Linked DNA regions of Variovorax paradoxus. The protein of the gene in region 1 interacts with the protein of each later gene in a pairwise test. Links are inferred from orthologs where the notes say so. Each region holds a gene or a part of one and is shown in the gene's direction. Other genes may lie near its edges.

Region 1 (15,180 bases):
GTTTTCCGAGAGTTCGGCGGCCATTGCCTCGATGACCAAAGCACGCAAAACGGCCTCGATTTCTTCACGCAGCCGAGGCAGCATCGAATCGAGTTGCTGTTGAACCGCGGCCGACACCGTGTCGCTCAAACGCTCTTCCAAAGACAGGTCCACGCGCTGCAGCACCCGATGCAAAAGCTGCTCTTCGAGGCGCACGATTTCGGCGTCGGACCGCTGCTCGGCCGGGGGCAGCGCCACGGCCTCGGCGGGGTCGACCGGCGGTACCGGCGTGCTGGCAGGAACAGGCGGCTTGCCCGCCTCGGCGGCCACGGGCTCGACCGGGAGATCGAGCACGGTGGTCAAGGTAGGAACGAACCGGGGCGGTGTACGCAGCGTGCTGGCCATCAGGAAGCGCTCCTCGCAAAATCGTGCGGCTGGATGGTGTAGCCCCGGTCGGCATAGTGGCGCCACCGCGAGCGGCCGATCTGCCGGTCTGTGGCCTCGTCGCTCACGATGTCGATCAGGCGCTCGAAGCGCTCGAAGCCCGCCGGAACCTCGGGCCCGAGGTTCACGAGCATCTCGCGGTGCGGAAGCGAGGCAACATCCGCACCTTCGGCCGAAAGGATGACCGGCGAACGGGCCACCATGTGCGCCTGCGCATCGCCGCGGCAATGCGCGATGAAGTCGGACGGCGAGAGCTGCCAGAGCGCGGCATCCACGGCCTCCAGCACCTGCGCCTCGCCCACCACAACCACGCGCAGCCCGCGCGCGCTCACGGCCTTGCGAACCAGCCGGCAGGCGTAGTTGACCTTGTCCGGCGTATTGAAGTGAAAGCCGATTTCCGTCACTGTGCGGACCGGGCCTTTCGCGCGGCGGGGCCGGCGTTCTTGCGCGCGGCCTTCGGTGCGGGCGCCTTGGCCGCACCGCTGCGCGCGCGCTCCATCAGGTAAGACACCAGCAGGCCCACCGGACGGCCGGTCGATCCCTTGGCCGCCCCGCTCTTCCAGGCCGTGCCCGCGATGTCCAGGTGCGCCCAGGCGAAATCGCCGGCAAAGCGCTGCAGGAACTTGGCGGCCGTGATGGCGCCGCCGGCACGGCCCGCCACGTTGGCCACATCGGCAAAGTTGCTCTTGAGGCCGTCGGCGTATTCGTCGTCCAGCGGCAGGCGCCAGCAACGGTCTTGCGATTCTTCTCCGGCCGCCTGGAGCGCGGCGGCCAAGGTTTCATCGGTCGTGAAGAGGCCGCTGCGCACGCCGCCCAGCGCCACCACGCAGGCCCCCGTGAGGGTGGCAATGTCGATCACGGCGGCCGGGTCGAAGCGCTTGGCGTACGTCAGTGCGTCGCACAAAATGAGGCGCCCTTCCGCATCGGTGTTCAGCACCTCGATGGTCTGCCCGCTCATGCTGGTGACCACGTCGCCGGGCTTGATGGCCCGGCCGTCGTTCATGTTCTCGCACGAGGGCACCAGGCCCACCACGTTGATTGCGGGCTGGATTTCGCCCAGCGCGCGGAAGGTGCCGAGCACGCTGGCCGCACCGCACATGTCGAACTTCATCTCGTCCATTTCGGCCGCCGGCTTGAGCGAGACGCCGCCGGTGTCGAAGGTAATGCCCTTGCCGACCAGCACCACGGGCGCCTGGTCCTTCGGGCCGCCCTGATAGCGCAGCACGATGAAGCGCAGCGGCTCGGCCGAACCTTGCGCCACAGCCGCGAACGAGCCCATGCCGAGTTTCTGCACTTCCTTGGGGCCCAGCACCTCGCATTTGATGCGGGGCAGCTTGGCCAGGCCTTCGGCGGCGTCAGCCAGCAAGGTGGGCGTGCAATAGTTGCCGGGGCGGTTGCCCCATTCCTTGGCAAATTCGATGCCGGACACTGTTGCGCGGGCTTCGTCGAAGGCCTTGCTCACGGCCGCGGCATCGCTCACACCGACCGTGAGGTTTCGGATGGAGCGTCCGCCGTCGCCGTTCGAAGCCTTCGATTTGCTCGTGGTGTAGACGTAGCTGGCGTCGGCCGCCGCGGCAACGGCGCAGGCCACCGCCGCCCCGTCGGCTTCATGCGCAAACACGATCACCACCCGCTTGGGCGCGTGGGCCTTGGCCGCGTTGACCGCCGCAATGACACCGCTGCGCACCGACGCGGGCTTGCCGTCGCCGATGGCGGCGAGCACCACGCGCGACGCCACCACCTCGTCCGGATGGTAGAGCGCAAGCAGCTTGCCGGCCTTGTCGGGCAGGTCGCCGGCCTTGCGCGCGCTGGCAATCAGCGCGGAAAGCGGGTCCTTGGCGGTGATGGGGGCGCTGCCGACGAGCACGATCAGAACGTCGGATTTTTCGGCCGCGGCGCGGGCGACGGTGAGGGTCTTGAGCTGAAAGTCCATAATCCTTTTTTTCCTCGAACGATGTTATTCCATTCTTCCCTACGCAAGGAGCTGTCGCGCAGCTTCGGAGCGACCCTCGTGGTCCTGGTCACCATCGTGATGACCATGATGCTCATCCGCACGCTCGGGCTCGCCTCCAAGGGCAGCGTGAACCCGTCCGAAGTGTTCCTCGTGATGGCCTACACGGTGCTCGGCTACATGCCGACCATCCTCAGCCTGAGCCTGTTCATCGCCATTGTCGGCACCTTGTCGCGCATGTACCGCGACAGCGAAATGGTGATCTGGTTCTCCAGCGGCCGCGGTCTCGTCGACTTCGTGCAGCCGCTGTTCCGCTTTGCCTGGCCGGTGCTCGCGCTGATTGCCATCATGGCCCTGCTGGGCTGGCCCTGGGCCAACTCGCAGACCATCGGCATGCGCGCGCAGTACGAAAGGCGCAGCGACATCGAGCGCGTCACGCCCGGCGAATTCCGCGAATCGGCCGGGCGCATCCGTGTCTTCTTCATCGACAAGGACACGCCCGATGGCGCCACCGCCACCAACGTGTTCATCTGGGCGATCGAACGGGGGCTGCAGATCACGACATCGGCGCGCAGCGGCCGCATCGAAAACGTGGGCGAGCACCGCTATCTCATGCTGAGCAATGGCCAGCGGGTCGAACGCCCGCTGCTGCAAACCGCAACCTCGGGCCTCAAGATCAGCGAGTTCGAGACCTACGGCACCCGTGCGGGCGGCAACGACTCCTTTACGGCCGACACCACGCCGGCACGCGCCAAGCCGACGCTCCAGCTCCTGCGCGAGCCCGGCGACGCAAACCGGGGCGAACTCGCCTGGCGCATCGGCATGCTGCTGGCCGCCATCAACTTCGTGCTGCTCGCATTGACCGTCTCCAGCGTCAACCCGCGCGTGGGGCGCAGCGGCAACCTGCTCTTCGCGCTGTTCGCCTTCGTCGTCTACTACAACATGCTCAACCTGGGCCAAAGCTGGATCAGCTCGGGCCGATACGGCATGGGCTCCTTCATGCTGCTGCTTCACGGCGGCGTGCTGCTGATCGGGGTGGCGTGGCTCGCTATGCGCAATAACAATTGGGGCAGGCGACGCAGGGCGGAACGCGTCATTGCCGGCGGCCTGCCGTCCCAGCCCACCAAGATCGATCCGACCACGTGAAAACAATCCGACGCCTGATCTACGTCGAGGCACTGAAGGCCGTGGCCTTCGTGACGCTCGGCTTCCTGAGCCTGTTCTTCTTCTTCGACTTTGTCGATGAGCTGCAATCCATCGGCAAACCCGAAAGCCTTGCCTACGGCCCCGCGCAGGCACTGGTCTACGTGACCTTGCTTATTCCGAGCCACCTCTACGAGCTGCTCCCGATCACGGTGCTGATCGGCTGCATCTTCGTGATGGCGCGGCTGGCGCAAAGCTCCGAATACACCATTCTTCGCACCAGCGGCCTTGGCCCCTGGCGTGCATTGCGCACACTGCTCCTGCTGGGCGTAGGTTTCGTTTTTCTGACCTTTGCCATCGGCGACTACATCGCGCCTGCGTCCGAGCGCACGGGGCAGCTGCTCAAGTCGCGCTATCAAGGCACCTTTTCGCTGGTCGGCAACACGGGAGCGTGGCTCAAGGAGAAGCGCGGCAACGTGTCCTACGCCGTCAATGTGGTCTCCATTTCGCGCGACGGCTCCCTCCGGAATGCGCGCATCTTCGAATTCGACGAGAAGGGCTACGTGCGCAGGCAGCTCCTCGCGTCTTCTGCGCGCATCGTTGACGACCATTGGGCGCTGTCTGACGTCGAGCTGCAGGACTACAACACCCGCGCCGACGCCAACAAGGCGCACATCATGACCACCCGGGTGCCACAGATGGACTGGCCGACCACGCTCACCGCCGAAATGGTGTCGGTCGCCCTCTTGCGGCCCGACCGCATGAGCACCATCGACCTGTTCGACTACATCAGCCACCTCGAAGCCAACGGGCAGACCGCCCAGCGCTACGAGATCCAGTTCTGGCGCAAGGTCTTCTATCCGCTCTCGTGCCTGGTGATGGTGGTGCTCGCCCTGCCCTTCGCTTACTTGCACTTCCGCCAGACCGGCATCACCACCTATGTGTTCGGCGGCGTGATGATCGGCATCAGCTTCTTCCTGCTGAACAACGTGTTCGGCTATCTCGGCAACCTGAGCAACTGGTCACCATGGCTCACGGCCGCGGCGCCGGGGCTCATCTATTCCGTCATGTCGCTTGCCGCATTCAGTTGGCTGGTTCTTCGACGATAGACGCGGGGGAGCCGGACATGAGCACGGTGAACGCGAGGGGCATCATCCTCCTGGCCCATGGCTCGCGCGACGATCGCTGGCGCGAGCCCATCGAGGCCGTGGCCGCGCGCGTCACGGCGCTGGATCCGCAAGCTCGTGTGGTTTGCGCCTACATGGAGCTGGCAACGCCCGACCTGCGCACAGCTTCGGCAGCCCTGATTGCGAGCGGCGCGCGGTCGCTCAGGGTCGTTCCGCTGTTCCTGGGCATGGGCAAGCACGCCCGTGAAGACCTGCCGTTGCAGCTCGAGGCCCTGCGCGGCACCTGGCCCAACGTGGAGTTCCAGCTCACCAACATCGTGGGCGAAGAGCCCGAACTGGTCGACCTGCTGGCCAGAATCGCAACCAAATCTTGAAGTCCTGGGCATTTCGATAGACTCCGAAGGCATAATGAATTCCGCAATAAGACGGAATTTGATATGAATCTGCACCAGTTCAAATTTGTTCAGGAAGCCGTGCGGCGCAACCTGAACCTTACGGAGGCGGCCAAGGCGCTCCACACCTCGCAGCCCGGAGTGTCGAAAGCCATCATCGAGCTAGAAGAAGAACTCGGCGTCGAAATCTTCGCCCGCCACGGCAAGCGCCTCAAACGGGTCACCGAGCCGGGCCAGCACGTCATCGCCAGCATCGAGCTGATCATGCGAGAAGTTGGCAACCTCAAGCGCATCGGCGAGCAATTCAGCGCGCAAGACAGCGGCACCCTCTCCATTGCCACCACCCACACCCAGGCGCGCTACGTGCTGCCGGTACCGGTGGCCAGGCTGCGCGAGGCTTACCCCAAGGTGAACGTGAGCCTGCACCAGGGCTCGCCCGACCAGGTGGCGCGCATGGTGATCGACGAAATTGCCGAGGTGGGCATTGCGACCGAATCGCTCGCGGACTACACCGAGCTCGTGACCCTGCCCTGCTACGAATGGCAGCACGTGCTGGTGCTCCCCAAAGACCACCCGCTGGCCGCCAAGGAGCGCGTCTCGCTCGAAGACCTGGCACACGAGCCCATCATTACCTACCACCCGTCGTTCACTGGCCGCACGCGCATCGACCACGCGTTTGCGCAGAAAAAGCTCACGCCGCGCATCGCGCTCGAAGCCATCGACTCCGACGTGATCAAGACCTATGTGCGCCTTGGCCTGGGCGTGGGCATCGTGGCCGAGATGGCGGTGCGCGACGAGTCGAACGCCGATCTCGTGGTGCGCCCCATGGGCCATGTGTTCGGCCAGAACATTGCCCGCGTGGCGTTCAAGCGCAGCGCCTACCTTCGCAACTTCGTCTTCAAGTTTGCCGAGCTGCTGTCCGACCGGCTCGACCGCAACCTGATTGCCAAGGCCCTGAGCGGCCATCAGCAAGACTACGATCTTTGATATTTCAGCAGACCCAGCTTCCGACCACGACCATGAGCACCGTTCTTTCCGCCCCCCGCACGCCGGAGATCACCACTAAGCTGCCCGCCGTCGGCACCACCATCTTCACCGTGATGTCCGCGCTGGCAACCGAGAAGAACGCTGTCAACCTCGGCCAGGGCTTCCCCGACTTCAACTGCGACCCGAAGCTGCTTGAAGACGTGACGGCCGCCATGGCCGCAGGCCACAACCAATATCCGCCTATGCCCGGCATTCCGGCGCTGCGCGAAGCCATTGCCGGCAAGATTGCCGCGCTCTACGGCCACAGCTACAACGCTGCCACCGAGATCACGGTAACCGCGGGCGCCACGCAGGCGATCATCACGGCCATTCTTGCAGTGGTGCGCACGGGCGACGAGGTGATTGTTCTGGAGCCCTGCTATGACAGCTACGTGCCCAACATCGAACTCGCAGGCGGCAGTGTGGTGCGCGTTCCGCTCACGCCGGGCACCTTCCGGCCCGACTTCGACAAGATTGCCGCGGCGCTCTCGCCGCGCACGCGCGCCATCATCGTCAACACGCCGCACAACCCGAGCGCCACCATCTGGACCGCGGCCGAAATGCGCAAGCTCGAAGAGCTGCTGGCCCCGACCGACGTGTTCGTGATTGCCGACGAGGTTTACGAGCACATGATCTACGACGGCGCACAGCACGAAAGCGTGGCCCGCTTCCCGGGCCTTGCGGCACGCAGCTTCATCGTGAGCAGCTTCGGCAAGACCTATCACGTCACCGGCTGGAAGGTCGGCTTCGTGGCGGCACCGGCGCCGCTCATGGCGGAATTCCGCAAAGTGCACCAGTTCAACGTTTTCACGGTGAACACACCCATGCAGCATGCGCTCGCGCAGTACATGGCCGACCCGAAGCCCTACCTCGAGCTTCCGGCCTTCTACCAGCACAAGCGCGACCTTTTTGCCGCAGGGCTCGCTGAGAAGACCCGCTTCAAGCTGCTGCGCAGCGAGGGAAGCTATTTCCAGTGCGTCGATATCTCGGCAGTCAGCGACCTGTCCGAAGCCGACTTCTGCCTCTGGCTCACCAGCGAGATCGGCGTGGCGGCCATTCCGCTGTCGGCGTTCTACGGCAACGGCTTCGACCAGCGCGTGGTCCGCTTCTGCTTCGCCAAGAAGGATGAGACGCTGATTTCCGCTCTCGACCGTCTTGCGCGGCTCTGAACAGACTGGCGCGGCTCCCAGGCCGACGCTGACGGTAGGACAGTCCTGACCGCCGAAGGAGCGGCTTTCCGGCGTGTCTTGCGCCCCTGGACAACGAGGATCGGTGCTCGTAACAACAACGTCCAGGAGAAAAGCATGTCCCTCTCGTTCATTCTGCTGATCATTCTGATCTTGCTGCTGATCGGCGCGCTGCCGAGCTGGGGTTACAGCCGAAGCTGGGGCTACGGGCCGAGCGGTGGCCTGGGCCTTGTCCTGGTGATCGTGATCATCCTGGTGCTCATGGGACGCATATAGCGCTTCCGCGTATTTCTCGCACCTAAAAGAAGCCCGCGCAAGCGGGCTTCTTTTTTGCCGCCCTGCCCCTCAGGCCTGCAGCTGGGCCCAGGCCTTGTCCAGCCGCTTGATGCTCACCGGCTGCGGTGTGCGCAGCTCCTGTGCAAAAAAGCTCACGCGAAGCTCTTCGAGCAGCCAGCGAAACTCGAGCATGCGATCGTCCACCGCGCCCTTGCGCTCCGCCACCAGCCGCCAGTAGCGCTGCTCCTGCGGGCGAAGCTCGGCCAGCTTGGCAGCGTCGCGCGCCGGGTCCGCGCGCAGCTTGTCGAGCCTCAGCACGATCGCCTTGAGGTACCGCGCGAAATGCTGCAGCTGCGTCCACGGTGCATCGGCGATGAAGCGCTTGCCCACAAGGCGTTGCAGCTGCTGCGCGGCGTCTTGCACGGCCTCGGGCTGGATCTTTGTGTCCTTGATCTTGCGCGCGGCAGCCGCGTATTCGACCAGGATGGTCGATGCCAGCCGCGCCACCTCGTTCGCAATCAGCGTGAGGCGGCCCCGGCCCTCTTCGAGCCGCCGCTTGAAGGCAAATTCATCGGTGGGCAGTGGCTCCTGAAGAAACGCGCGATCGATCGCCACGTCGATGATCTGCGTGCGCAACTCCTCCGATGTGCCGAGCGGCATGTAGGCCACCGCCATCTTCTGCAGATCGGGGATGTTCTTCTCGAGGTACTTGAGCGCGTCTTTCAGTTGCAGCGCAAACAGCCTGCGCAGGCCGGCGCGGTGCTTTGCGGCGGCCACGGCGGGTTCGTCGAACACTTCGATGGTGACGGCATCGCCCTCGTCGCGCAGCGCCGGAAATCCAATAAGCGACTGCGATCCGCGGCGCACTTCCATCAGTTCGGGCAGCTCACCGAAACTCCAGCTCGTGTAGCGCTGGCCGGCGGGCAAGCTCGGCGCGGCCGGTGCCGGCGCGGCGGCATTGCCCTTGGCCTGCGCGCGCCCATCGCTGCCGTCCGCCGGCTTTCGCTCCGCAGACGCCTTGACGTTGAGGCCCGCCAGCGCCTGGAAGGCGCCGCGAGCCTGCGCACCCAGTTCGGCCTTGAGTGCGCCCAGGTTGCGGCCCATGCCAAGCTGGCGCCCGTGCTCGTCCACGATGCGCAGGTTCATGAACAGGTGCGGCGGCAGCATGTCGAGCTTGAAGTCGGCGCGCTTCACGTCGATGCTCGTGGCATCGCGCACGCGCTTGAGCAGCACGTCGGTCAACGAGCCGTGGCCGAACACCTCGGGCGCCGAGAGTTCTTCCGCCAGCTTGGCCGCCGAATCGGGCAGCGGCACGAGGCGCGAGCGCGGGCGTTGCGGCAGGCTCTTGAGCAGCGCCTGGATCTTGTCCTTGAGCATGCCGGTAACCAGCCATTCGCAGCGCTCTTCGCTCACCTGGTTGAGCACGAAGAGCGGCACGCTCACCGTGAGGCCGTCCTTCGCGTCGCCCGGCCCGTGCAGGTAGCTCGCGGCACAGTCGACGCCGCCGAGCCGCAGCGTGGGCGGAAACGCCTGCGTGGTGATGCCCGCGGCCTGGTGGCGCATCAGCTCCTCGCGCGTCAGGTACAGCAGGCGCGGCTGCTCCTTCGAGGCATGGCGGTACCAGTTCTCGAAGGTGATGCCGCTCGCCACGTCGGCGGGCAGCTGCGCGTCGTAGAAGGCGAAGATCAGCTCTTCATCGACCAGCACGTCTTGCCGGCGCGCCTTGTGCTCCAGCCCCTCGACCTCGCGCACCAGCTTGCGGTTGGCGGTGAGGAACGGGAACTTGCTTTCCCACTGCCCGCCGACCAGCGCCTCGCGAATGAAGATCTCGCGCGCCGCCACCGGATCGACCTTGGTGAAATCGACGCGGCGCCCGCTGTAGACGACCAGCCCATAAAGCGTTGCGCGCTCCAGCGCGGAAACCTGCGCGCCCTTCTTCTCCCAGTGCGGATCGAGAAGCTGCTTCTTCAGCAGATGGCCGGCCACCTGTTCGAGCCACTGCGGCTCGATGTTGGCAATGCCTCGACCGAAGAGCCGCGTGGTCTCGACCAGTTCGGCCGCAACAATCCAGCGGCCGGGCTTTTTCTTCAGGTGCGCACCCGGATGCCGATAGAACTTGATGCCGCGCGCACCCAGGTACGCCTCGTCGTCTTCGAGCTTCCAGCCCACGTTGCCGAGCAGGCCCGCGATCATCGACAGGTGCAGCGGTTCGTAGCCCGCGGGCTCCGCGTTGATGCGCCACTTGTGTTCGGTCACGACCGTAAGCAGCTGCGAATGGATGTCGCGCCATTCGCGCACGCGGCGGATGTTGATGAAGTTCTGGCGCAGCAGCTGCTCGTACTGGCGGTTGCTCAGCTTGTGCGTATCGCCATGCCCGCCGCGCGCATCGCCGATCCATTTCCACAGCCGCAGGTAGCCGCTGAACTCGCTCTTCTCGTCGTCGAATTTGGAGTGCGCCTGGTCGGCCTGCTGCTGCGCATCCATCGGGCGGTCGCGCACGTCCTGCACGCTGAGGGCGGATGCGATGACGAGCACCTCTTCGAGCGCGCCACGCGTTCGCGCCTCCAGGATCATCCGTCCGACGCGCGGGTCGAGCGGTAGCTTGGCCAGCTCGGCACCGGTGGCGGTGAGTTCGTTGGCATCGTCGACCGCGCCCAGCTCGTTCAGCAGCTGGTAGCCGTCGGCAATCGCCCGCGGCGAAGGTGCTTCGAGAAACGGAAAGCGCGCCACATCGCCCAGGCGCAGCGACTTCATGCGCAAGATGACGCCGGCCAGCGATGAACGCAGGATCTCGGGGTCGGTAAAACGCGGCCGGCCTTCGAAGTCCTTTTCGTCGTAAAGCCGAATGCAGATGCCGTTCGCTACGCGCCCGCAGCGGCCCGCGCGCTGGTTGGCCGCGGCCTGGCTGATCGGCTCGACCAGCAATTGCTCGACCTTGCTGCGGAAGCTGTAGCGCTTGACGCGCGCCGTGCCGGTGTCGATCACATAGCGGATGCCCGGCACGGTGAGCGAGGTTTCGGCCACGTTGGTGGCCAGCACGATGCGCCGGCCCGTGTGGCCGTCGAAGATGCGGTCCTGCTCGGGGCCCGAGAGACGCGCGAACAGCGGCAGCACCTCGGCATTGCGCAACAGCGGCTGGTGGCTCAGGTGGCGACGCAAATGGTCCGCAGCCTCGCGGATCTCGCGCTCGCCAGGCAGAAAAACGAGGATGTCGCCCGCGTTGTGCGGATCGCGCCAGAGCTCATCGACGGCATCTGCAATCGCGTCGTTCAGGTCATGTTCGCGCGACTCCTCAAAGGGTCGATAACGCTGCTCGACTGGGAAAGTACGGCCCGACACGTAGATGATCGGCGCTGGCCCCTTGCCCGATGCGAAGTGCTGCGCAAAGCGGTCGGCATCGATGGTGGCCGAGGTCACGATCACCTTCAGGTCGGGCCGGCGCGGAAGAATCTCGCGCAGGTAGCCGAGCAGGAAGTCGATGTTGAGCGAGCGCTCGTGCGCCTCGTCGATGATCAGCGTGTCGTAGGCCTTCAGCAGCGGATCGGTCTGCGTCTCCGCCAGCAGGATGCCGTCGGTCATGAGCTTGACCGAGGCGTCGCGGCTCAGCCGGTCCTGAAAGCGCACCTTGAAGCCGACCACGTCGCCCAGTGGCGTTTTCAGCTCTTCGGCAATGCGCTTGGCCACCGAGCTCGCGGCGATGCGGCGCGGCTGCGTGTGGCCGATGAGCCGCCCCTTGCCCGGCGGTGCGTTGAGCTTGCCGCGGCCGAGCGCCAGCGCGATCTTCGGCAGTTGCGTGGTCTTGCCCGAGCCCGTTTCGCCGCAGACGATCACCACCTGGTGCGCCTCGATGGCGGCCATGATTTCATCGCGCCGGCCGGAGACCGGGAGCGACTCGGGAAAGTCGATGCGCAAGGGAGCGGAAGGTGTCGTGGTCGTCAAGGGAAAAGCTATTCGCGATGCGCGGCGGGCAAACCGTCGATTATCGGCGCGCACCGCCACTGTTGCACGCCTCCGACAATGCGCGGCCATTGCGCAACACGTCGAGTAAATAGTCTTTACTCAACTACACCCTACCGCTACGATTGCGCCCCATGACCTCCTTCCTCGTACCCCCCACTTTGCGCAGCCGCCGCGCAAGCCATGCCTCGGTGCATGGCGGGGTCGAGCTGCCGCGTCCGGCCTGAAGAAGAAGCCCGCGCGTCCGTTGCACCGGACGCCCTGCTCGCTTCCACGGCCGAAGCGCAGCAACCGACCCTTTCACAGCGTCTGCATTGCCGCCTCCTCGCCCGCGAGGGAGCGCCGGCTTCTTCATTTTCGTTTTATTCAAGAATTTCCATGTCCAACGACATTCATCCAGACCTGCATGCGGTGCTCTCCGAGCGGACGCGCCATCTGCAGGCAGTTGCCCAGGCGCTCAAGACCGAGCTCTTCGGCATCGACGACAGCATCGACCGCGTGATCGATTCACTGCGGGCGTGGTACGTGTTTCCGCAACTCATCAGCCGCCCGGTCATCGTGTGCCTTTGGGGCCTCACGGGCACCGGCAAGACGCAGCTCGTGCGCAGGCTCGCGCAGCATCTGGGCTTTTACGACCGATTCATCGAAGTGCAGATGGACGGCTTCAGCCACGGTTCGGGCTACAGCAGCCGGGGTTCGATTTCGGCCATGCTGGCCGAATCGGGCATCGACGAAGGCACGCCGGGCATCCTGGTGCTCGACGAGTTCCAGCGCTTTCGCACGCTCCAGAGCAACGGCCACGACGCCAAGGTCGAACGCTACCAGGACGTGTGGGCACTGCTGTCCGATGGCCGGCTGCCGCCGGCGCTGTCGATGCTCGGCGAAATCGAGGCGTCGCTCGCCCAGGCCGAATATGAACAAGACCGCGACGGCCCGCCCGACAAAAAGAAGGCGAAGAAGCGCAAGCTTCACCTCGCGCCCTGGGAAGCGCAAGAGATCAAGCGCTGCCTCAAGCTGCCTGAAACGCTGCTGCAGATCATGGCCTGGAAGCCTTCCGAGGTGCATGCGCGGCTGCGCGCGTTCCGCGACACGCAGCAAAGCTGGGAGACCGACTACAGCAAGCTGCTGGTGTTCGTCTCGGGCAACCTCGACGAGATGTATGCCGAAACCGCGCGCCGCGTGGAAGACTGCGACACCGATGCCGACATCTTCCACGCGCTGACCAGGAAGCTCTCTCTCATCGATGTGAAGAAGGCGCTGTCCGAACGCTTCAAGCCCGAGCAGGTGGCGCGGCTGGGCAACAACCACGTCATCTATCCGTCGTTCAGCCGGGCCACCTATGTGCAGCTGATTCTGTCGATCTGCGACCGATATGTGGAAGAGATCCGTGAAAGCTCGGGCGTGCGCTTCATGCTCGAGTCGAGCGTGTACGAGCAGATCTACGCCAATGCCGTTTTCCCGGCACAGGGCACGCGCCCGCTGTTCTCGTCCATCCACGCAATCCTGAGCGCGACGCTGGTCAACGCCGCGCTCTGGGCGCTGGAGCAAGGCGCGGACGGTTCGGAGCCGGTGTGGCTGTCGCTGGAAACGGCCGGGGACAAGGCCTTTATCGTGGCGCGGTACCGGAAAGGCAAGCGCGAGGCGCGCCGCAGCTTTGCGGTCACGCTCGAGCTCAACCGGCTCAAGCAGCGCTCGAACGAGGACTTTCGGGCCCTGCTGGCCGTGCACGAGGCGGGCCACGGCGTGGCCTACGGCCTGCTGTTCGGCCGCGCGCCGCAGGAGATCAAGATCAACGTCGCATCTTTCGAGGGCGGCTACAACAGCTACGAAGACCGCAAGGCATGGTCGCGGCAGAACCTGCGCGACCGTATCTGCGTCGGTCTGGCGGGCCGGGCCGCGGAGCGACTGGTGTTCGGCGAACAGGCCTGCACCTCGGGTGCGTCGCAAGACATCCGCCAGGCCACCGCTTTCGCCGCGCAGTACGTGCGCCACTACGCCTTCGGCACGCGGCTGAGCCGCACCGACGTGGCCAACGACGCCGAGGACAACCTCAACACCGACCTGAAGGCCACGAACCCGGAGATCGAGGCGCTGCTGGCGCAGGAGCATGCACGCGCACTGGCGCTGCTCGAGGCGCACACGCCGGCCTTCATGGCCGTGGTCGATGCGCTGATGCGCGAAGGCTCCGTGGCGCCCTCGCAGCTGGCTGAAATGCTCGACCTGCCCGCCGACTCGGGCGAATCGACCGACGCCTATGCCGCGCTGCTGGCCACCTTCAGGGCGCGCAAGCTGCCCGGCTCGGAACCTGCCGCAGCGCCGGGCGGCCCCGTGGCGGGGGCCAGTGCCGCCCGGCTGCTGCGCGCGTTGGCCTGAGCTGCGCGAACCTTCGTTCAAGAATGCACAATCACGCCCCATGTCCACCGTTTTCAACTTCACCTTCGTGCCCTGGTTCCGCTCGGTCGCGCCCTACATCCACACGCACCGCGGTAAGACTTTCGTGGTCGCCCTGGCGGGTGAGGCGATTGCGGCGGGCAAGCTGCAAAACATTGCGCAAGACCTGGCGCTGATCCAGAGCATGGGCGTCAAGATCGTGCTGGTGCACGGCTTTCGCCCGCAGGTCAACGAGCAGCTCGCCGCCAAGGGGCACGAGGCGCGCTATTCGCACGGCATCCGCATTACCGACGAGGTGGCGCTCGATTCCGCCCAGGAAGCCGCCGGCCAGCTGCGCTACGAGATCGAAGCCGCCTTCAGCCAGGGCCTGCCGAACACGCCCATGGCCGGCTCTACAGTGCGCGTGATCTCGGGCAACTTCATTACCGCCCGGCCCATCGGCGTGGTCGACGGCGTGGACTTCAAGCATTCGGGCCTGGTGCGCAAGGTCGATGCGGTCGGCATCCGCCGCACGCTCGATTTCGGCGCCATGGTGCTGATGTCGCCTTTCGGCTTCTCGCCCACGGGCGAGGCCTTCAACCTGACGATGGAAGAGGTTGCCACCAGCGTGGCCATTTCGATCCAGGCGGACAAGCTGATCTTCCTGACCGAAATCCCGGGCATCCGCATCGACAGCGAACTGCCCGAAAGCGAAGACAACCCCATCGACACCGAGCTGCCGCTCGCCGCGGCCGAGAAGCTGCTGGCGTCGCTGCCGCCGCCGCAAAAACCCACCGACACCGCGTTTTACCTGCAGCACTGCGTCAAGGCCTGCAAGGCCGGCGTGGAGCGCAACCACATCCTGCCCTTTGCGCTCGACGGTTCGCTGCTGCTCGAGGTGTATGTGCACGACGGCGTCGGCACCATGGTCATCGACGAGAAGCTCGAAAGCCTGCGCGAAGCCACGGTGGATGACATCGGCGGCATCCTGCAGCTGATCGAACCCTTCGAGCGCGACGGCACCCTGGTTAAGCGCGACCGCACCGAAATCGAGCGCGACGTGGGCCACTACACCGTCATCGAACACGACGGCGTGATCTTCGGCTGCGCGGCGCTCTACCCCTATCCCGAGGCACGCACGGCCGAGATGGCGGCGCTGACTGTATCGCCCCAGTCGCAATCGCAAGGCGATGGCGAGCGCATCCTCAAGCGCATCGAGCACCGCGCCAAGGCCATGGGCCTGGAAAGCATCTTCGTGCTCACCACGCGCACCATGCACTGGTTTCTGAAGCGCGGCTTCCAGCAGGTCAACCCCGATTGGCTGCCCG
Region 2 (15,383 bases), 1.3 Mb from region 1 along the record:
GAACGAATCGCGCAGCCTGGCGCGCAACCCCTCCGGCACGCCGGTTTCACCCATCGCCTGGTCCATGCAGGCCAGCCACTGGTCGCGCTCCTTGATGCCGATGCTGTGCCCGCCGATGCTCTGCGGCAGGTGCCGCGCGCGCAGCATCGGATGGCCGAAGCGGTCGGTGTAGTGCTGCGGGCCGCCGAGCCAACCGCACAGGAACCAGAAGAGTCGCTGGCGCGCGTTGTCCAGGCTGGTGCCGTGCACCGCACGCAGCTGCGCATAGGCGGGTTCGAGCTCCATCAGGTCGTAGAAGCGGTCGACCAGCGCCTGTACCTTGGGTTCGCCGCCGATCCATTCGAAGGGGGTGTCGACGGGGGGCTTTTCGTGAATCTGCATGGCGGGAGTATCCCTCCAGCCGCGGTCCGAGGCCGCACGCGGCTTGAATTCCGGCGAATCCAGTACCGTCATCAGGACCATTCGGGCACCCATATGTATATGTCGATTGAGGATTTAATAATCCACGGTTTTATTGATATGGTCCCGTCCTGTTTTCCAAGGAGAAGAACATGCGCTTGAACCTCATTGCCGCGGCCCTCGCCGCTTCCGCCCTCTTCGCGGGCATTGCCGCCCATGCAGACCAGCTTGCCGACATCAAGAAAAAAGGCGAGCTCGTGGTGGGCGTGCTCGGCACCGACGAGCCCGCGACATTCATCGACCCGAAGACGCGGCAGATCGTCGGCTACGAAGTCGACCTGGTGAACGCGATTGCCAAGAAGATCGGCGTGAAGCCGGTGCTCAAGCAGATTGCCGTGGCCGCGCGCATTCCCGAGCTCCAGCAGGGCCATGTCGACCTGGTGGCTGCGGGCCTCACGCACAACAAGGAGCGCGAGGCGCAAATCGACTTTTCGCTGACCACCTTCGTCACCGGCCAGAAGGCCATCGTGAAGAAGGACAGCGGCATTACCGACGTGCCGCAGCTCGCCGGCAAGAAGGTGCTGACCATCCGCGGCGGCACGCAGGAGCCGAACATCCGCAAGGCCGTGCCCACCGCCGAAGTGGTGACCTTCGACACGAGCCAGCAGGCCTTCCAGGCACTGCAGCAGGGCAAGGGCGTGGGCTATGTGGACGACGAGGCCGCGCTGCTGCGCAGCTACGCCAAGCTTGGCCCGCAGAAGGCCAAGTACGTGGTGCTCAAGCAGAACCTGAGCACCGAGGCGCTGGCCATCGGCATCAAGAAGGGTGAGAGCGGCCTGAAGGCCGTGGTGGACGATACGCTGCGCGAGCTCGAGAAGTCGGGCGAAGCGCAGAAGATCTTCGTCAAGTGGTACGGGCCGAACACGGCGTCGGGCTTCCAGACGCGCGACTTCAAGTTCGAGAGCGACAAGATCGACTGATCCCGCGTTTCTCCTTCCCCCTTTGGGGGAAGGCAGGGATGGGGGCTTGCGGCTTTCGAACGGCCAGCGGCGCGTTGAGTGCCGTGCCCCCACCCCGACCCTCCCCCAGCGGGGGAGGGAGAAAATCCCATTGCGGCGGTGATACTGTCGCCCCTCATGCCCCTGTTCGACTATTCGCTGCTGCTCACCGGCCAGTACCACGACATGCTGGTCGCGGGCCTGCTGCTCTCGCTGCAGCTGCTGGCCGCTTCGCTTGTTTTGGCCCTGCCCATCGCGCTGGTGGTGGCGCTGCTGCGCCTTTCTCCGCTTGCCCCGCTGCGCTGGCTGGGCTTTGCGTATGTGGAGTCGATCCGCAACATTCCGCTGCTCGCGCACATGCTGTTCTGGTATTTCGGCGCGCCCGAGCTACTGCCTGAGGGCATCAAGCAGTGGCTGTATGAAGGCCACATCGAGGCGTACAGCGCCATCATCGCGCTGGCGCTCTACACCGCCGCCTTCATGGCGGAAGACATCCGCAGCGGCATCCGCGCGATTCCCGCGGTGCAGTTCGAGGCCGGCCGTGCGCTGGGCTTCGGCTTCATGGGCACCATGCGCCGGGTGGTGCTGCCGCAGGCGCTTCGGGTGACGGTGCCGCCGCTCATCTCGCAGACGCTGAGCCTGTGGAAGAACACCTCCATTGCCACGGTGATCGGCGTGGCCGAGCTGATGTACCAGGCCGGTCAGGTCGAGAGCGCGACATTCCGCAGCTTCGAGTCGTTCGCGTTCGCGAGCGCGGCGTACCTGACGGTATCGCTCGCGATCACGGGGCTGGCCACGTGGTACCACCATCGGTTTCCGGTGCGAACCATCTGAGGCCCCACCAGATGCTCGAAATCATCAACGACTACTGGGTGTACTTCCTCATCGGGCAGTACCCGAACGGGCCACTGGGCGGGCTGGTGCTCACGCTGCTGCTGGCCTCCTGCGGGCTGGTGCTCGCGCTGCCGCTGGGCATTGTGCTCGGCCTGGCACGCGTGAGCCCGTGGCGCTGGCTGCGCTGGCCGGTAACCGGCTTCGTCTTCGTGGTGCGCGGCTTGCCGTTGCTGATGGTGATCTTCTGGGCCTACTTCTTCCTGCCCAGCGTCACGGGCGTGAAGACCGACCAGTTCACCACCATGCTGATTGCGCTCGTGATCTTCGATGCGGCCTACCTCGCCGAAATCGTGCGCGCCGGCATCCAGGGCCTGCCGCGTGGGCAGATGGAAACCGCGCGCGCGCTGGGCCTGGGCTACGGCCGCGCGATGCGGCTGGTGGTGCTGCCGCAGGCCCTGCGCAGCATGCTGCCTTCGCTGGTGAACCAGTTCGTCTCGACCATCAAGGAAACTTCGCTCGGCTACATCATCGGCCTGGCCGAGGTGTCGTTCATCGCGACGCAGATCAACACGCAGGTATTCACCAAGCCGGCCCAGATCTACCTGATCCTGGGCGGGACCTATTTCATTCTCTGTTTCGGGCTGTCGCGCTTCGCCTACTGGCTGGAGCGCCGCCTCGCGCGGCGCGGCATGTCGGTGGCCGACCCCGCCACGGCCCCCAAGGTGTCCGCATGATCGAACTTCAGAACGTCAACAAGTGGTACGGCAGCTACCACGCCCTGGTCGACATCAGCGAGACCATCCACAAGGGTGAAGTGGTCGTGGTGTGCGGGCCTTCGGGCTCGGGCAAGTCGACGCTGATCCGCACCTTCAACCGGCTGGAGCCGATCCAGTCGGGCCGCATCCTCATCGAGGGCAAGGACATCCATGCGCCGGGCACCGACGTGAACGCGTTCCGCTCGCGCATCGGCTTCGTGTTCCAGCAGTTCAACCTGTTTCCGCATCTCACCGTGCTGCAGAACTGCACGATGGCGCCCATGCAGCTGCGCGGCCTTACGCGCAAGGAAGCCGACGAGCGCGCGATGGCGCTGCTGCAGCGCGTGGGCCTGGCGCACAAGGCGAATGCGTGGCCCAGCGAACTTTCGGGCGGCCAGCAGCAGCGCGTGGCCATTGCGCGCGCGCTCGCCATGCAGCCGCCGCTGATGCTGTTCGACGAGCCCACCAGCGCACTCGACCCCGAGATGGTGGGCGAAGTGCTGCTGGTGATGCGCGACCTCACGCGCGACGGCATGACCATGGTCTGCGTCACGCACGAGATGGGCTTTGCCCGCGAGGTGGCCGACCGCGTGCTGTTCATGGACGAAGGCAAGGTGCTAGAGCGCGCAACGCCCGACGACTTTTTCAACCGGCCGCAGCACCCGCGCGCGCAGCAGTTTCTTTCGGACATCCGGTCGCCGTTCTCGCGCGGCGCATGACATGCTCTCCACACTCATGACAGACACGCAGACTCTTCCGCTGATCGATGTCGCGCCGCTCGTGGCCGGTGCGCCTGAACGCGACCGTGTGGCCGCGCAGATCGGCGCCGCCTGCCGCGCGCACGGCTTCTTCTATGTCACCGGCCATGGCGTCGACTCCGCGCTGGTGCAGCGGCTCGAAGTGCTGAGCCACCGCTTCTTCGAGCTGCCTGAAGAAACGAAGATGCAATGGCGCATGGCACTGGGCGGGCGCGCGTGGCGCGGCTACTTTCCGCTGGGCGGCGAGCTGACCTCCGGGCGACCCGATTGGAAGGAAGGCCTGTACCTGGGCACCGAACTGCCGGCCACGCATCCGCTGGTGCAGGCCAGAACGCCGGTGCACGGGCCGAACCTGTTCCCCGACGTGCCGGAATTTCGCGAAACCATCCTCGGCTACATGGCGGCCGTCACTCGGCTCGGCCATCGCCTGATGGAAGGCATTGCGCTGAGCCTCGGCCTGCCCGCAACGTATTTCGCCGAGCGCTACACCGCCGATCCGTTGATCCTGTTCCGCCTGTTCAACTACCCCTCGCAGCCCGTGCCCGAAGGCCTGGACGTGCAATGGGGCGTGGGCGAGCACACCGACTACGGCCTGCTCACCATCCTGCACCAGGACAACGTGGGCGGCCTTGCCGTGCACACGCCGGGCGGCTGGATCGACGCACCGCCAATTGCCGGATCGTTCGTCTGCAACATCGGCGACATGCTCGACCGCATGACGGGCGGGCTCTACAAGTCGACTCCGCACCGCGTGAAGCGCAACACCTCGAGGCGCGACCGGCTTTCGTTTCCGCTGTTCTTCGATCCGAACTTCGAGGCCCGCGTTCAGCGCATCGAAGGGCTGCAAGGTGCAGAGGCGCGCGACGACAGCGCCGAGCGCTGGGACCGCGCCAATGTGCACGCCTTCAGCGGCCGCTACGGCGACTACCTGCTCGCCAAGGTGTCGAAGGTGTTCCCGCAGTTGCGCGACGAAGTGCTCTGACCCTGCAGGTCAGGCGCGCTCCTGCGCTGGCGTGGGAAACCACAGCGGCACGTGCGCCATGGCATCGTGCAGCGAATCGAGCACATGAAACGCCTGCCCGATGATCGGCTCCGGCGGGTGCTTGAGGTCCGGCACGATGACGACGCGCAGCCCCGCCGCCAAAGCCGCCTTGGCGCCGTTCTCGCTGTCTTCGAAGGCCACGCAATCCGCCGGTTCCACGCCGAGGCGCTCTGCCGCAAGCAGGTACAGCGCCGGGTCGGGCTTGGCGCGGGCCACTTCGTCGCCGCCCGCGAAAGCCTCGAAATGGTGCAGCACATCGAGGCTGCCGAGACAGGCCTGGATCTGCCCGCTGCTCGACGACGAAGCAACCGCGCAGCGTGTGCCGCGTCCGCGCAAGGCGGTGAGCAACTCGGCCGCGCCGGGCTTGATGGGAAAGAGCGGCCGGAGGTCGCCGTCGGCGCGCTGCAGCTGCAGCGCGGCGGTCACTTGCGTCGCCGCGTGCTGGTAGGCGGCCGCGCCGCCGAGCAGCGCAGCAAGGATCTGCTTCGACTCAGCCATGGCCAGCCCCACGCATTGCAGGTACTGGGCGTGCGAAAGCTCGATGTCGAGCGTGCGGGCGGCTTCGATCCAGGCAGCCATGATGGGCCGCTCCGAATCGATGAGCAGCCCGTCCATGTCGAAAATTGCGGCGGCGAACATGAGGCGAATCCTAAGCCAGCCGGCGCCGCGGCGCCCGAAAAGAAAAAGGGGCCGGCGGCCCCTTTTTCAGAACACCCTCGTTTGACGGAGATCAGTCCCGCACCAGCGCCCGGTTCAGGCCCAGTGCCGCCAGCGTGCCGACCGCGCCCGAGAGCAGGTAGACGCTGACATACGCCAGCCCGAAATTCGCCGACAGCCCGAGCGCCACCAGCGGCGCAAAGGCCGCACCGATGAGCCAGGCCAGGTCGGCCGTGAGGGCCGCGCCGGTGTAGCGGTACTTGGGTTCGAAGTTCGAGGTCACAGCGCCGGCGGCCTGGCCGTACGACAGGCCCAGCAGCACGAAGCCCAGCAGAATGAAGATGTCCTGCCCGATGCGGCCGCCGTCGAGCAACGTGGGCGCAAAGCCGCTGAACACCGCGATCATCGCGGCCAGCCCACCCAGGGTGAAGCGCCGCCCCACGCGGTCGGCAATCAGGCCCGAAGCCACGATGCCGCCGGCACCCAGCACCGCGCCGATCATCTGCACCACCAAGAACTCGGTGATCGACTGGTCCGAATACAGCGTGATCCACGACAGCGGGAACACCGTGATCAGGTGGAACAGCGCATAGCTCGCCAGCGCCGCGAAGGCACCGATCAGCAGGTTGGCACCTTGCGAGCGAGTCAGCTCCAGAACGCTGGTGGGCTGCAGTTCGCGCTCCTCGAGCAGGCGCGAATACTCATCAGTAGCCACCAGCCGCAGCCGCGCGAACAGTGCCACCACGTTGATCGCGAACGCAACGTAGAAGGTGTAGCGCCAGCCCCAGTCGAGAAAGTCCTTGAGCGCCAGGCTGCCGTAGAGATACGCAAAAAGTGCGCTGGCCACGAAGAAGCCGAGCGGTGCGCCCAGCTGGCCAAGCATGGCGTACCAGCCGCGTCGGTTCTGCGGTGCATTGAGCGCCAGCAGCGACGGCAGCCCGTCCCACGAGCCGCCGAGCGCCAGGCCCTGGGCAAAGCGGAACACCGACAGCAGCACGATGGATGTGAACCCGATGCTCGCGTACCCCGGCAGGAAGGCGATGCCCGCGGTGGAGGTTCCCAGCAGGAACAGCGCAATGGTCAGCTTGGCCTCTCGCCCGAACCGCCTCTGGATGCTCATCGAAATGACGGTTCCGAACGGCCGTGCAATGAAGGCGAACGAAAAAACCACGAAGGCGTAGAGGGTTCCTTCGAGCCGCGCCTCGAACGGAAAGAACACCGCCGGAAACACCAGCACCGAGGCAATGCCGTAAACGAAGAAATCGAAGTATTCCGATGCCCGCCCGATGATCACGCCGACGGCGATTTCGCCCGGCGCGATGTGGGAATGCTCGTCGCCCTGCCGGGCGCCGTTGTCGGACGTGTTCGGCACCGGCGGTGCGCCTTGCGGAAGGATGCTGGACGTCGTCGTCATTGCGTTTTGTAATTCGGGTGTCACGTGCAGTGACAAAGGTAGACCATGAACAGGGAGGCTCCAAGCGTCTCACCGAACGGGGATTCCCGCCATAGGACAAAACGTCCAATAGCGGGGCGCAACCTTTGGTCGTAGATTGTGGGGTCTTTGCGCAGCCCCTGCACTTCTTTCTTTCGGCATGCCCACCCTCAAATCTCTTCGGCGATGGTCCTTGTTGCTTCCCCTTGCCTTGCTGGCAGGCTGCAACACGGTGCTCATGAATCCTCCCGGCGACATCGCCAATCAGCAGGGGCGGCTCATCGTCGTCTCGACCGTGCTGATGCTGATCATCATCGTTCCGGTGATCGCGCTGACGCTCTTCTTCGCCTGGCGCTATCGCCAGTCGAACAAGGAGGCCGACTACAGCCCCGACTGGGACCACTCCACCCAGCTCGAACTCGCGATCTGGGGCGCGCCGCTCCTGATCATCATCGCGCTGGGTGCCATCACCTGGATCAGCACGCACACGCTCGACCCGTACCGTCCACTGAGCCGGCTCGACGCCGAGCGCCCGATTCCCGCCGAAGCCAAGCCGCTGGTGGTCGAAGTGGTGGCGCTCGACTGGAAGTGGCTCTTCATCTACCCCGAGCAGGGTTTTGCCACGGTGAACGAAATGGCCGCGCCGGTCGACCGGCCGATCACTTTCAAGATCACCGCCTCCTCGGTGATGAACTCCTTCTTCATTCCCGCGCTCGCCGGCCAGATCTACGCCATGCCGGGCATGGAGACCAAGCTGCACGCCGTCATCAACAAGCCCGGCGAGTTCGAGGGCTTCTCGGCCAACTACAGCGGCGCCGGCTTCTCGGGCATGCGCTTCAAGTTCCACGGCCTGAGCAACACCGACTTCGACCAGTGGGTGCGGAAGGTCAAGGCGGGCAAGGACGGCGAACTCACGCGCGAGCAGTACAAGAAGCTCGAAGTGCCGAGCGAGCGGGAGCCGGTGCGGCACTACGCCACCGTGGCCCCTGACCTGTACGACGCCATCCTCAATCTCTGCGTGGACCGCAACAAGATGTGCATGAAGGAAATGATGGCCATCGACGCGAGTGGCGGGCTGGGCAAGCCCGGCGCGTTCAACATTGCCACCATGCAGGCCTGGCAGGCTGACACCCTCATCAATTCGCCAAGGCGCAAGTACGTCACGGCGATGTGCACCACCGAAGAATGACGATGCTCGAAAACCTTGACCTGACGAAGCTTGTCTTCGGCCGCCTCACGTGGGAGGCGATTCCATACCACGAGCCCATTCTGCTGGCGACCTTTGCGGCCGTGGTGCTGGGCGGCCTTGCCATCCTGGGCGCCGTTACCTACTTCAAGCTCTGGGGCACCATCTGGCGCGACTGGATCACGAGCATCGACCACAAGAAGATCGGCATCATGTACATCGTGCTCGGCCTTGTCATGCTGCTGCGCGGCTTTGCCGACGCACTCATGATGCGGGCCCAGCAAGCCGTTGCCTTCGGCGACAACGCCGGCTTCCTGCCGCCGCACCACTACGACCAGATCTTCACCGCGCACGGCGTGATCATGATCTTCTTCGTGGCCATGCCGCTGGTCACGGGCCTTATGAACTTCGTGGTGCCGCTGCAGATAGGCGCGCGCGACGTGGCTTTTCCGTTCCTGAACAACTTCAGCTTCTGGATGACCACCTTCGGCGCCGGCCTGGTGATGGCGTCGCTCTTCGTGGGCGAGTTCGCCAAGACCGGCTGGCTGGCCTACCCGCCGCTCTCGGGCATTCTGTTCAGTCCCGACGTAGGGGTCGACTACTACATATGGTCGCTGCAGATAGCGGGGGTAGGTACCCTGCTCTCGGGCGTCAACCTGCTGGCCACCATCGTGAAGATGCGCGCGCCGGGCATGACCATGATGAAGATGCCGGTGTTCACCTGGACCGCCCTGTGCACCAACGTGCTCATCGTGGCCGCCTTCCCGGTCCTCACCGCCGTGCTCGCGCTGCTGTCGCTCGACCGCTATGCCGGCACCAACTTCTTCACGAACGATCTCGGCGGCAACGCCATGATGTACGTGAACCTGATCTGGATCTGGGGCCACCCCGAGGTGTACATCCTCATCCTGCCGGCCTTCGGCATCTTCTCCGAAGTGGTGTCCACCTTCAGCGGCAAGCGCCTCTTCGGCTACGCCTCGATGGTGTACGCCACCATCGTGATCACCATCCTGTCGTACCTCGTCTGGCTGCACCACTTCTTCACCATGGGCTCCGGCGCCAGCGTGAATTCGTTCTTCGGCATCACGACGATGATCATCTCGATACCGACGGGCGCGAAGATCTTCAACTGGCTCTTCACCATGTACCGCGGCCGCATCCGCTTCGAGCTGCCCATGATGTGGACTGTCGGCTTCATGGTCACCTTCGTGATCGGCGGCATGACGGGCGTTCTGCTCGCAGTGCCCCCGGCCGACTTCGTGCTGCACAACAGCCTGTTCCTCATCGCCCACTTCCACAACGTGATCATCGGCGGCGTGCTGTTCGGAATGCTGGCGGGCATTACCTACTGGTTCCCCAAGGCCTTCGGCTACAAGCTCGATCCGTTCTGGGGCAAGTGCTCGTTCTGGTTCTGGCTCGTGGGCTTCTGGGTCGCGTTCATGCCGCTGTATGTGCTGGGCCTGATGGGCGTCACGCGCCGCATGAGCCACTTCCAGGACATGTCGCTGCAGTTCTGGTTCCAGGTCGCGGCCTTCGGCGCGGTGCTGATCGCACTGGGCATTGCGTCGTTCCTGATCCAGTTGGTGGTGAGCTTCGTGCGCCGCGAGTCGCTGCGCGACACCACGGGCGACCCGTGGAACGGCCGCACGCTCGAATGGTCGACCTCGTCGCCGCCGCCGGCCTACAACTTCGCGTTCACGCCGCGCATCCATGACAACGACGCCTGGACCGACATGAAGCGCCGCGGCTATGCCCGCCCGCTCGAAGGCTTCACGCCCATCCACATGCCCAAGAACACCAGCGCGGGCTTCATCATCGCGGCCTTGGCAGCGGTCTGCGGCTTTGCGTTGATCTGGCAGATGTGGCTCGTGGCGGGCATCGGCTTTGTCGCCATGCTGGCCGCCGTGATCATTCACACCTTCAACTACAAGCGCGACTACTACATTCCCGCGGAAGATGTCGTCCGTACCGAAGCCGAACGCACGCGCCTCCTGGCAGCAGCCCATGTCTGATACCACCGCCCTCCACTCCCCCGCGGCCGGCCACGCCCACAGCGACCAGACGGGCAAGCCGCCCGTGTTCGAGCTGTTCCACGTCGGCAACGACCACCACCCAGAGAACGGCACGCTGCTCGGGTTCTGGCTCTACCTGATGAGCGACTGCCTCATCTTCGCCTGCCTGTTCGCGGTGTACGGCGTGCTGGGCCGCAGCTACGCGGCCGGCCCCTCGGGCGCCGACCTGTTCGACCTGCCGCTGGTGGCCGTCAACACCTCGCTGCTGCTGCTCTCTTCCATTACCTACGGCTTCTCGATGCTGGAGATGCAGAAGAAGCGCATGGGCGGCACGCTGGTGTGGCTTGCCATCACGGGCCTGCTGGGTGCCGGCTTCATCGGCCTGGAGCTCTACGAGTTCGCGCACCTCATCCATGAAGGCGCGGGCCCGCAGCGCAGCGCATTCCTGTCGTCGTTCTTCGCGCTGGTCGGCACCCACGGCCTGCACGTGACCTTCGGCATCATCTGGCTGGTCGTGCTGATGTTCCAGTTGCCCAAGCACGGCTTCACCGCCGCCAACCGCCGCCGCCTGATGTGCCTGTCGATGTTCTGGCACTTCCTGGACGTGGTGTGGATCGGCGTCTTCACCTTCGTTTATCTGATGGGATCGATGGCATGAGCACCGCCCACACCAACACTGCCGCCGCGCACGGCCACGACGCGCACCACGAGCACCATGCACACGACGACCATCACGACGATGGCCCCGTGAGCCACAGCACCTTCAAGGGCTACATGACCGGCTTCGTGCTGGCCGTGATCCTGACCGCGATTCCGTTCTGGCTCGTGATGGGCAAGGTGCTTGTCAACACGCACACCACTTCGCTCATCATCCTCGGCTTTGCCGCGGTGCAGATCGTCGTGCACATGATCTACTTCCTGCACATGGACGCCAAGTCCGAGAGCGGGTGGAACATGCTGGCGCTGATCTTCACCATCGTGCTCGTCGTCATCACGCTGGCCGGCTCGCTCTGGGTCATGTACCACATGAACGCCAACATGATGCCGATGTCGGTGCACGACATGAAGAACATGCCTTGACGACGACCCTGCCGCCAGACCACAGCACCCGCAACACAATGGCCGCACGGCAGCGCTCCACGGCCGCGCGGGTGATCTTCATGGTCTGCGCGGCGCTTGCCTTTGCCGGCTTTGTCGCGCTCGGCAACTGGCAGGTCGAGCGCAGGGCCTGGAAGCTCGATCTCATCGCCCGCGTCGAACAGCGCGTGCACGCGCCGCCCTCCGAAGCCCCAGCGCGCGACCGCTGGCCGCAGATCAGCGCGGCCGCCGACGAATACCGTCACCTGCGCATCACCGGCACTTTTCTGCACGACAAGGAGACCCTGGTGCAGGCCAGCACCCGCCTCGGCGCCGGCTTCTGGGTGCTGACGCCGCTGCAGGCGGCCGATGGCACCACGGTGCTGGTCAACCGCGGCTTCGTGCCGCCCGAGGCACGCGAGCGCTCGTCGCGCACGGCCACCGAGCCCAAGGGCGAGACCGCCGTGACCGGCCTGCTACGCATCACCGAGCCCAAGGGCGGCTTCCTGCGCAAGAACGACCCGGCCGCCGATCGCTGGTTCTCGCGCGACGTGCAGGCCATTGCCGCCGCGCGCGGCCTGGACAATGCGGCGCCCTACTTCATCGATGCCGAGGCCATGCCCTCCCCCCAAGGCACGGCACCGGCATGGCCCGCTGGCGGCCTCACGGTCATCGCCTTTCCCAACAGCCATCTCGTCTATGCCATTACCTGGTACGGCCTGGCGCTGATGGTCGCGGGCGCGGCATGGTTCGTGTGGCGTGACGATCGCCGCCGCAAGCTCGCCAACTCAGCCGACCGCAGCGGCGACAATGCCTCTCATGCCGACGGAAGACACCGCCAAGACGGCCCCCGCCCCGACTGAAGTCTCCGCCGTAGCGGGGGAACTGCACGCGCCCCGCGCGGGCGTCGCAAGCCTGGACAACGCCACCGGCCACAAGAACATGCAGCAGCTGATCCAGCTGCGTTGGTTTGCGGTGGTCGGGCAGGTGATCACCATCCTGTTCGTGCACTACGGCTTCGGCATCCGGCTGCCGCTCGATCAGATGCTGCTGGTGCTGGCGTGCCTGGCCCTCTTCAACGTGGTGAGCCTGCTGCGCTCGCGCACCCTTCGCAAGGTGACCAACGGCGAGCTGTTTCTTGCGTTGCTGGTCGACGTGGCCACGCTCACCGCGCAGCTTTACCTGAGCGGCGGCGCGACCAATCCGTTCGTTTTTCTGTATCTCTTGCAGGTCATTCTGGGCGCGGTGCTGCTCAAGGCATGGTCGACATGGACCATCGTGGTCATTGCCAGCCTGTGCTTTGCAGGGCTGGCGCTTTTCTCGCGCCCGCTCGCGCTGCCGCTCGACCACGACCGCGGACTCTGGAGCCCTTATGTGCAGGGCATGCTGATCTGCTTTGCGCTCAACGCGGCGCTGCTGGTGGTGTTCATCACGCGCATCAGCCGCAACCTGCGCGCGCGCGATGCACGGCTGGCCGACCTGCGACAACGCGCATCGGAAGAAGAGCACATCGTTCGCATGGGCCTGCTCGCATCGGGCGCCGCGCATGAGCTGGGCACGCCGCTTGCCACGCTGGCAGTGATCCTCGGCGACTGGCGCCGCCTGCCGCATTTCAGTTCAGACCCCGAGCTGCTGACCGAAGTGGCCGAGATGGAGCTGCAGATCCAGCGCTGCAAGAGCATCGTGAGCGGCATCCTGCTGTCGGCTGGCGAAGCGCGGGGCGAATCGTCCGAAGAAACGACGGTGAGCACCTTCCTCGACGAACTGGTGGAGGAATGGCGCACCACACGCCCTGTGGAAGAGTTCGACTACGACAACCGTTTTGGCCGCGACCTGCCCATGGTTTCCGACTCGGCCGTGAAGCAGATGATCTGCAACGTGCTCGACAATGCGCTGGAAGCCTCGCCGCACTGGTTGCGCCTGGAAGTGGTGCAAGACGCCGATGCGCTGACGCTCACTGTCACCGATGCAGGGCCGGGTTTTCCGCCCGCGATGCTGAAGCAGTTCGGCAAGCCCTACCAGTCGAGCAAGGGCCGGCCGGGCGGCGGGCTCGGGCTGTTCCTGGTGGTGAACGTGGCGCGCACGCTCGGAGGCCGGGTGGCGGTGCGCAACCGGCCCGAAGGCGGCGCCACTGTGGCCATTACGCTGCCGCTATCGGCGGTGGTGCTGGAGGAAGAGGACGATGAAGCCATGGACGACACCATTGCCATGACTGGAACCACAAGCCCATGACGGACGCCGCCGAAGCCGAGCGCCAGTTGCTGATCGTCGAGGACGACGCGGCCTTTGCGCGCACGCTTGGCCGCTCGTTCGAGCGCCGCGGCTATGCGGTCACGCACGCAAGCAATGCCGACGAGGTCGAAACGCTGCTGCAAGGCCATTCGCCCGGCTACGCGGTGGTCGACCTGAAGCTCAACGGCGAGGCCTCGGGCCTGGCCTGCGTGCAGATGCTGCACCGGCACAACCCCGAGATGCTGATCGTGGTGCTCACAGGTTTTGCGAGCATTGCCACGGCCGTGGAGGCCATCAAGCTGGGCGCCTGCCACTATCTTGCCAAGCCCTCCAACACCGACGACATCGAAGCCGCGTTCGGCCGGGCGACGGGCACCACCGAGGTAGAGTTGACCAACCGCTCGACGTCGATCAAGACGCTGGAGTGGGAGCGCATTCACGAGACGCTTGCCGAGACGGGCTTCAACATTTCGGAGACCGCGCGGCGGCTTGGCATGCACCGGCGCACGCTGGCGCGCAAGCTCGGCAAGCAGCAAGTCAAATAGCAAGGCGACATCGACATGAACTCCGGCAAGCCGACATCCGCAGTGCGTAGCCAGACCACGCTGGAAGAGATCTTCAACTCACTGAGCCACGGCCTCGGCCTGCTGCTGGCCATTGCGTCGCTGCCTATCCTGGTCTACAGCGCCGCGCAGAAGGGGCAGGCCGCCAACATCGTCGGTGCCTCGCTCTTCGCAGGCACGGCCATCGTGCTGTATCTCATTTCGACGCTGTACCACGCGCTGCCTACCGGCAAGGCCAAGGCGTGGTTCAACCGACTCGACCACGCAGCCATCTACCTGTTCATCGCGGGCAGCTACATGCCATTTCTGTTCGGTGTGCTGCGTGGGCCATGGGGCTGGACGCTGTTCGGAGCCATCTGCGCGGCGGCGGCGCTGGGCGTGGGTGCCAAGCTGTTCAACCGGCTGCAGCATCCGCTGTGGTCGACCGGGCTCTATGTGGCAATGGGCTGGATGGCGTTGATGGCGGCGGTGCCGCTGTACGAACGCATGTCGCCGGCAGGGCTGGGTTGGCTCGTGGCCGGTGGGCTGTTCTACACCGCCGGTGCGGTGGTCTTCTTGTTCGACAACAAGGTGCGGTTTGCCCACTTTGTATGGCACCTGTTCGTGTTGGCTGGTAGTTCTTGCCACTTCTTTGCTGTGCTCTGGCATTCGCACGGCTGATCTTGTTCTTGGCGCTGTTGGTCAGGGCGCCGTTGTTCAGGGCGCCGTTGTTCAGGGCGCGTGCAAAGGCCACCGGGTACTCCCCTCCGCGAATGTCCCCCGCCTTCGGCTCCTCCTTTATTTCGCTGCGCGGAGCACCCGATGCCCTGTGCACTTGGACGCGCTGCTGGTGTACCGCTGATCAACCTCCGCTCTGTGCAACGCACCCGCTGGCGGGGTGCCTTGCGCAGCGAAATAAAGGAGGAGGCCGCAGGCCGGGGGACATTCGCGGAGAAAGGTACCCCGTCGGCGGGTGCGCCGCCCTGAACAGCAGCGCCGAAAACTGCAGGAGCAGCCCTCCTCAGTAATGCGGCGGCAACTCATCCCGCAAGCTGCGCGCCGCCCCTTCCTGCCCCGCGTTCTGGCTCTGCTGTTTCAGCTGCGTCACCTGAAGAATCAAGCTGTCGATCTGCTGCTGTTGACGATAGATCGTCATGTTCAGCTGCTCCAGCAGGTCTTCCGCGTAGCTCGACTTGATCTCGAGTTCAGTCAGCCGCTCTGCAATGTCGTCCGGTAGGTGTTCCATGCCTCTATTGGACAGGAACCGCCGCCAGAGCGCTTTCGTCGACTGATGCAGCGGCCTCGTTCACCATGCGGCTCAGCATGAGCGCGGCCCGCAATGGATACAGCGTGCGCTCATCTCCCTCTGCCTTGTTGCTCACGATGGTGCCGGTCGACGGCCCCATGCTGGCCGTGCGCACCGCATCGGGCCGATGAACCGGCACCATGAACGGCGAGT

The links.
Region 2: the proteins of GOQ09_RS14335 (region 1) and cyoB interact in binary tests that used the Escherichia coli proteins (3 or more experiments, as listed by UniProt). The link is inferred for Variovorax paradoxus from one-to-one orthologs.

The regions. Positions count from the first base shown.
Region 1 is NZ_CP046622.1:3,094,652-3,109,831, forward strand. Bases 5,348-8,143 are described here. They hold GOQ09_RS14335 (pyridoxal phosphate-dependent aminotransferase), read left to right. Parts: upstream 5,348-6,055; coding sequence 6,056-7,231; downstream 7,232-8,143. Other genes in these bases: GOQ09_RS14330 (CysB family HTH-type transcriptional regulator), read left to right, coding at 5,348-6,023; GOQ09_RS14340 (DUF3309 family protein), read left to right, coding at 7,367-7,525; hrpA (ATP-dependent RNA helicase HrpA), read right to left, coding at 7,595-8,143. Outside these bases: GOQ09_RS14300 (hypothetical protein), read right to left, coding at 1-384; GOQ09_RS14305 (DNA polymerase III subunit chi), read right to left, coding at 384-827; GOQ09_RS14310 (leucyl aminopeptidase), read right to left, coding at 824-2,356; LPS export ABC transporter permease LptF, read left to right, coding at 2,378-3,520; LPS export ABC transporter permease LptG, read left to right, coding at 3,517-4,626; GOQ09_RS14325 (sirohydrochlorin chelatase), read left to right, coding at 4,644-5,018; more of GOQ09_RS14330, read left to right, coding at 5,082-5,347; more of hrpA, read right to left, coding at 8,144-11,554; GOQ09_RS14350 (AAA family ATPase), read left to right, coding at 11,861-13,855; argA (amino-acid N-acetyltransferase), read left to right, coding at 13,896-15,180. UniProt on the Escherichia coli protein: Shows aminotransferase activity with methionine and histidine as substrates, and to a lesser extent also with phenylalanine.
Region 2 is NZ_CP046622.1:4,412,416-4,427,798, forward strand. Bases 7,568-10,566 are described here. They hold cyoB (cytochrome o ubiquinol oxidase subunit I), read left to right. Parts: upstream 7,568-8,060; coding sequence 8,061-10,073; downstream 10,074-10,566. Other genes in these bases: cyoA (ubiquinol oxidase subunit II), read left to right, coding at 7,568-8,064; cyoC (cytochrome o ubiquinol oxidase subunit III), read left to right, coding at 10,066-10,566. Outside these bases: GOQ09_RS20595 (group II truncated hemoglobin), read right to left, coding at 1-381; GOQ09_RS20600 (ABC transporter substrate-binding protein), read left to right, coding at 552-1,379; GOQ09_RS20605 (amino acid ABC transporter permease), read left to right, coding at 1,536-2,231; GOQ09_RS20610 (amino acid ABC transporter permease), read left to right, coding at 2,243-2,965; GOQ09_RS20615 (amino acid ABC transporter ATP-binding protein), read left to right, coding at 2,962-3,705; GOQ09_RS20620 (isopenicillin N synthase family dioxygenase), read left to right, coding at 3,707-4,726; GOQ09_RS20625 (HAD family hydrolase), read right to left, coding at 4,736-5,425; GOQ09_RS20630 (MFS transporter), read right to left, coding at 5,517-6,857; more of cyoA, read left to right, coding at 7,036-7,567; more of cyoC, read left to right, coding at 10,567-10,731; cyoD (cytochrome o ubiquinol oxidase subunit IV), read left to right, coding at 10,728-11,153; GOQ09_RS20655 (SURF1 family protein), read left to right, coding at 11,192-12,013; GOQ09_RS20660 (ATP-binding protein), read left to right, coding at 11,970-13,382; GOQ09_RS20665 (response regulator transcription factor), read left to right, coding at 13,379-13,927; PAQR family membrane homeostasis protein TrhA, read left to right, coding at 13,943-14,605; GOQ09_RS20675 (SlyX family protein), read right to left, coding at 14,946-15,170; GOQ09_RS20680 (AAA family ATPase), read right to left, coding at 15,175-15,383. UniProt on the Escherichia coli protein: Cytochrome bo(3) ubiquinol oxidase is the terminal enzyme in the aerobic respiratory chain of E.coli that predominates when cells are grown at high aeration.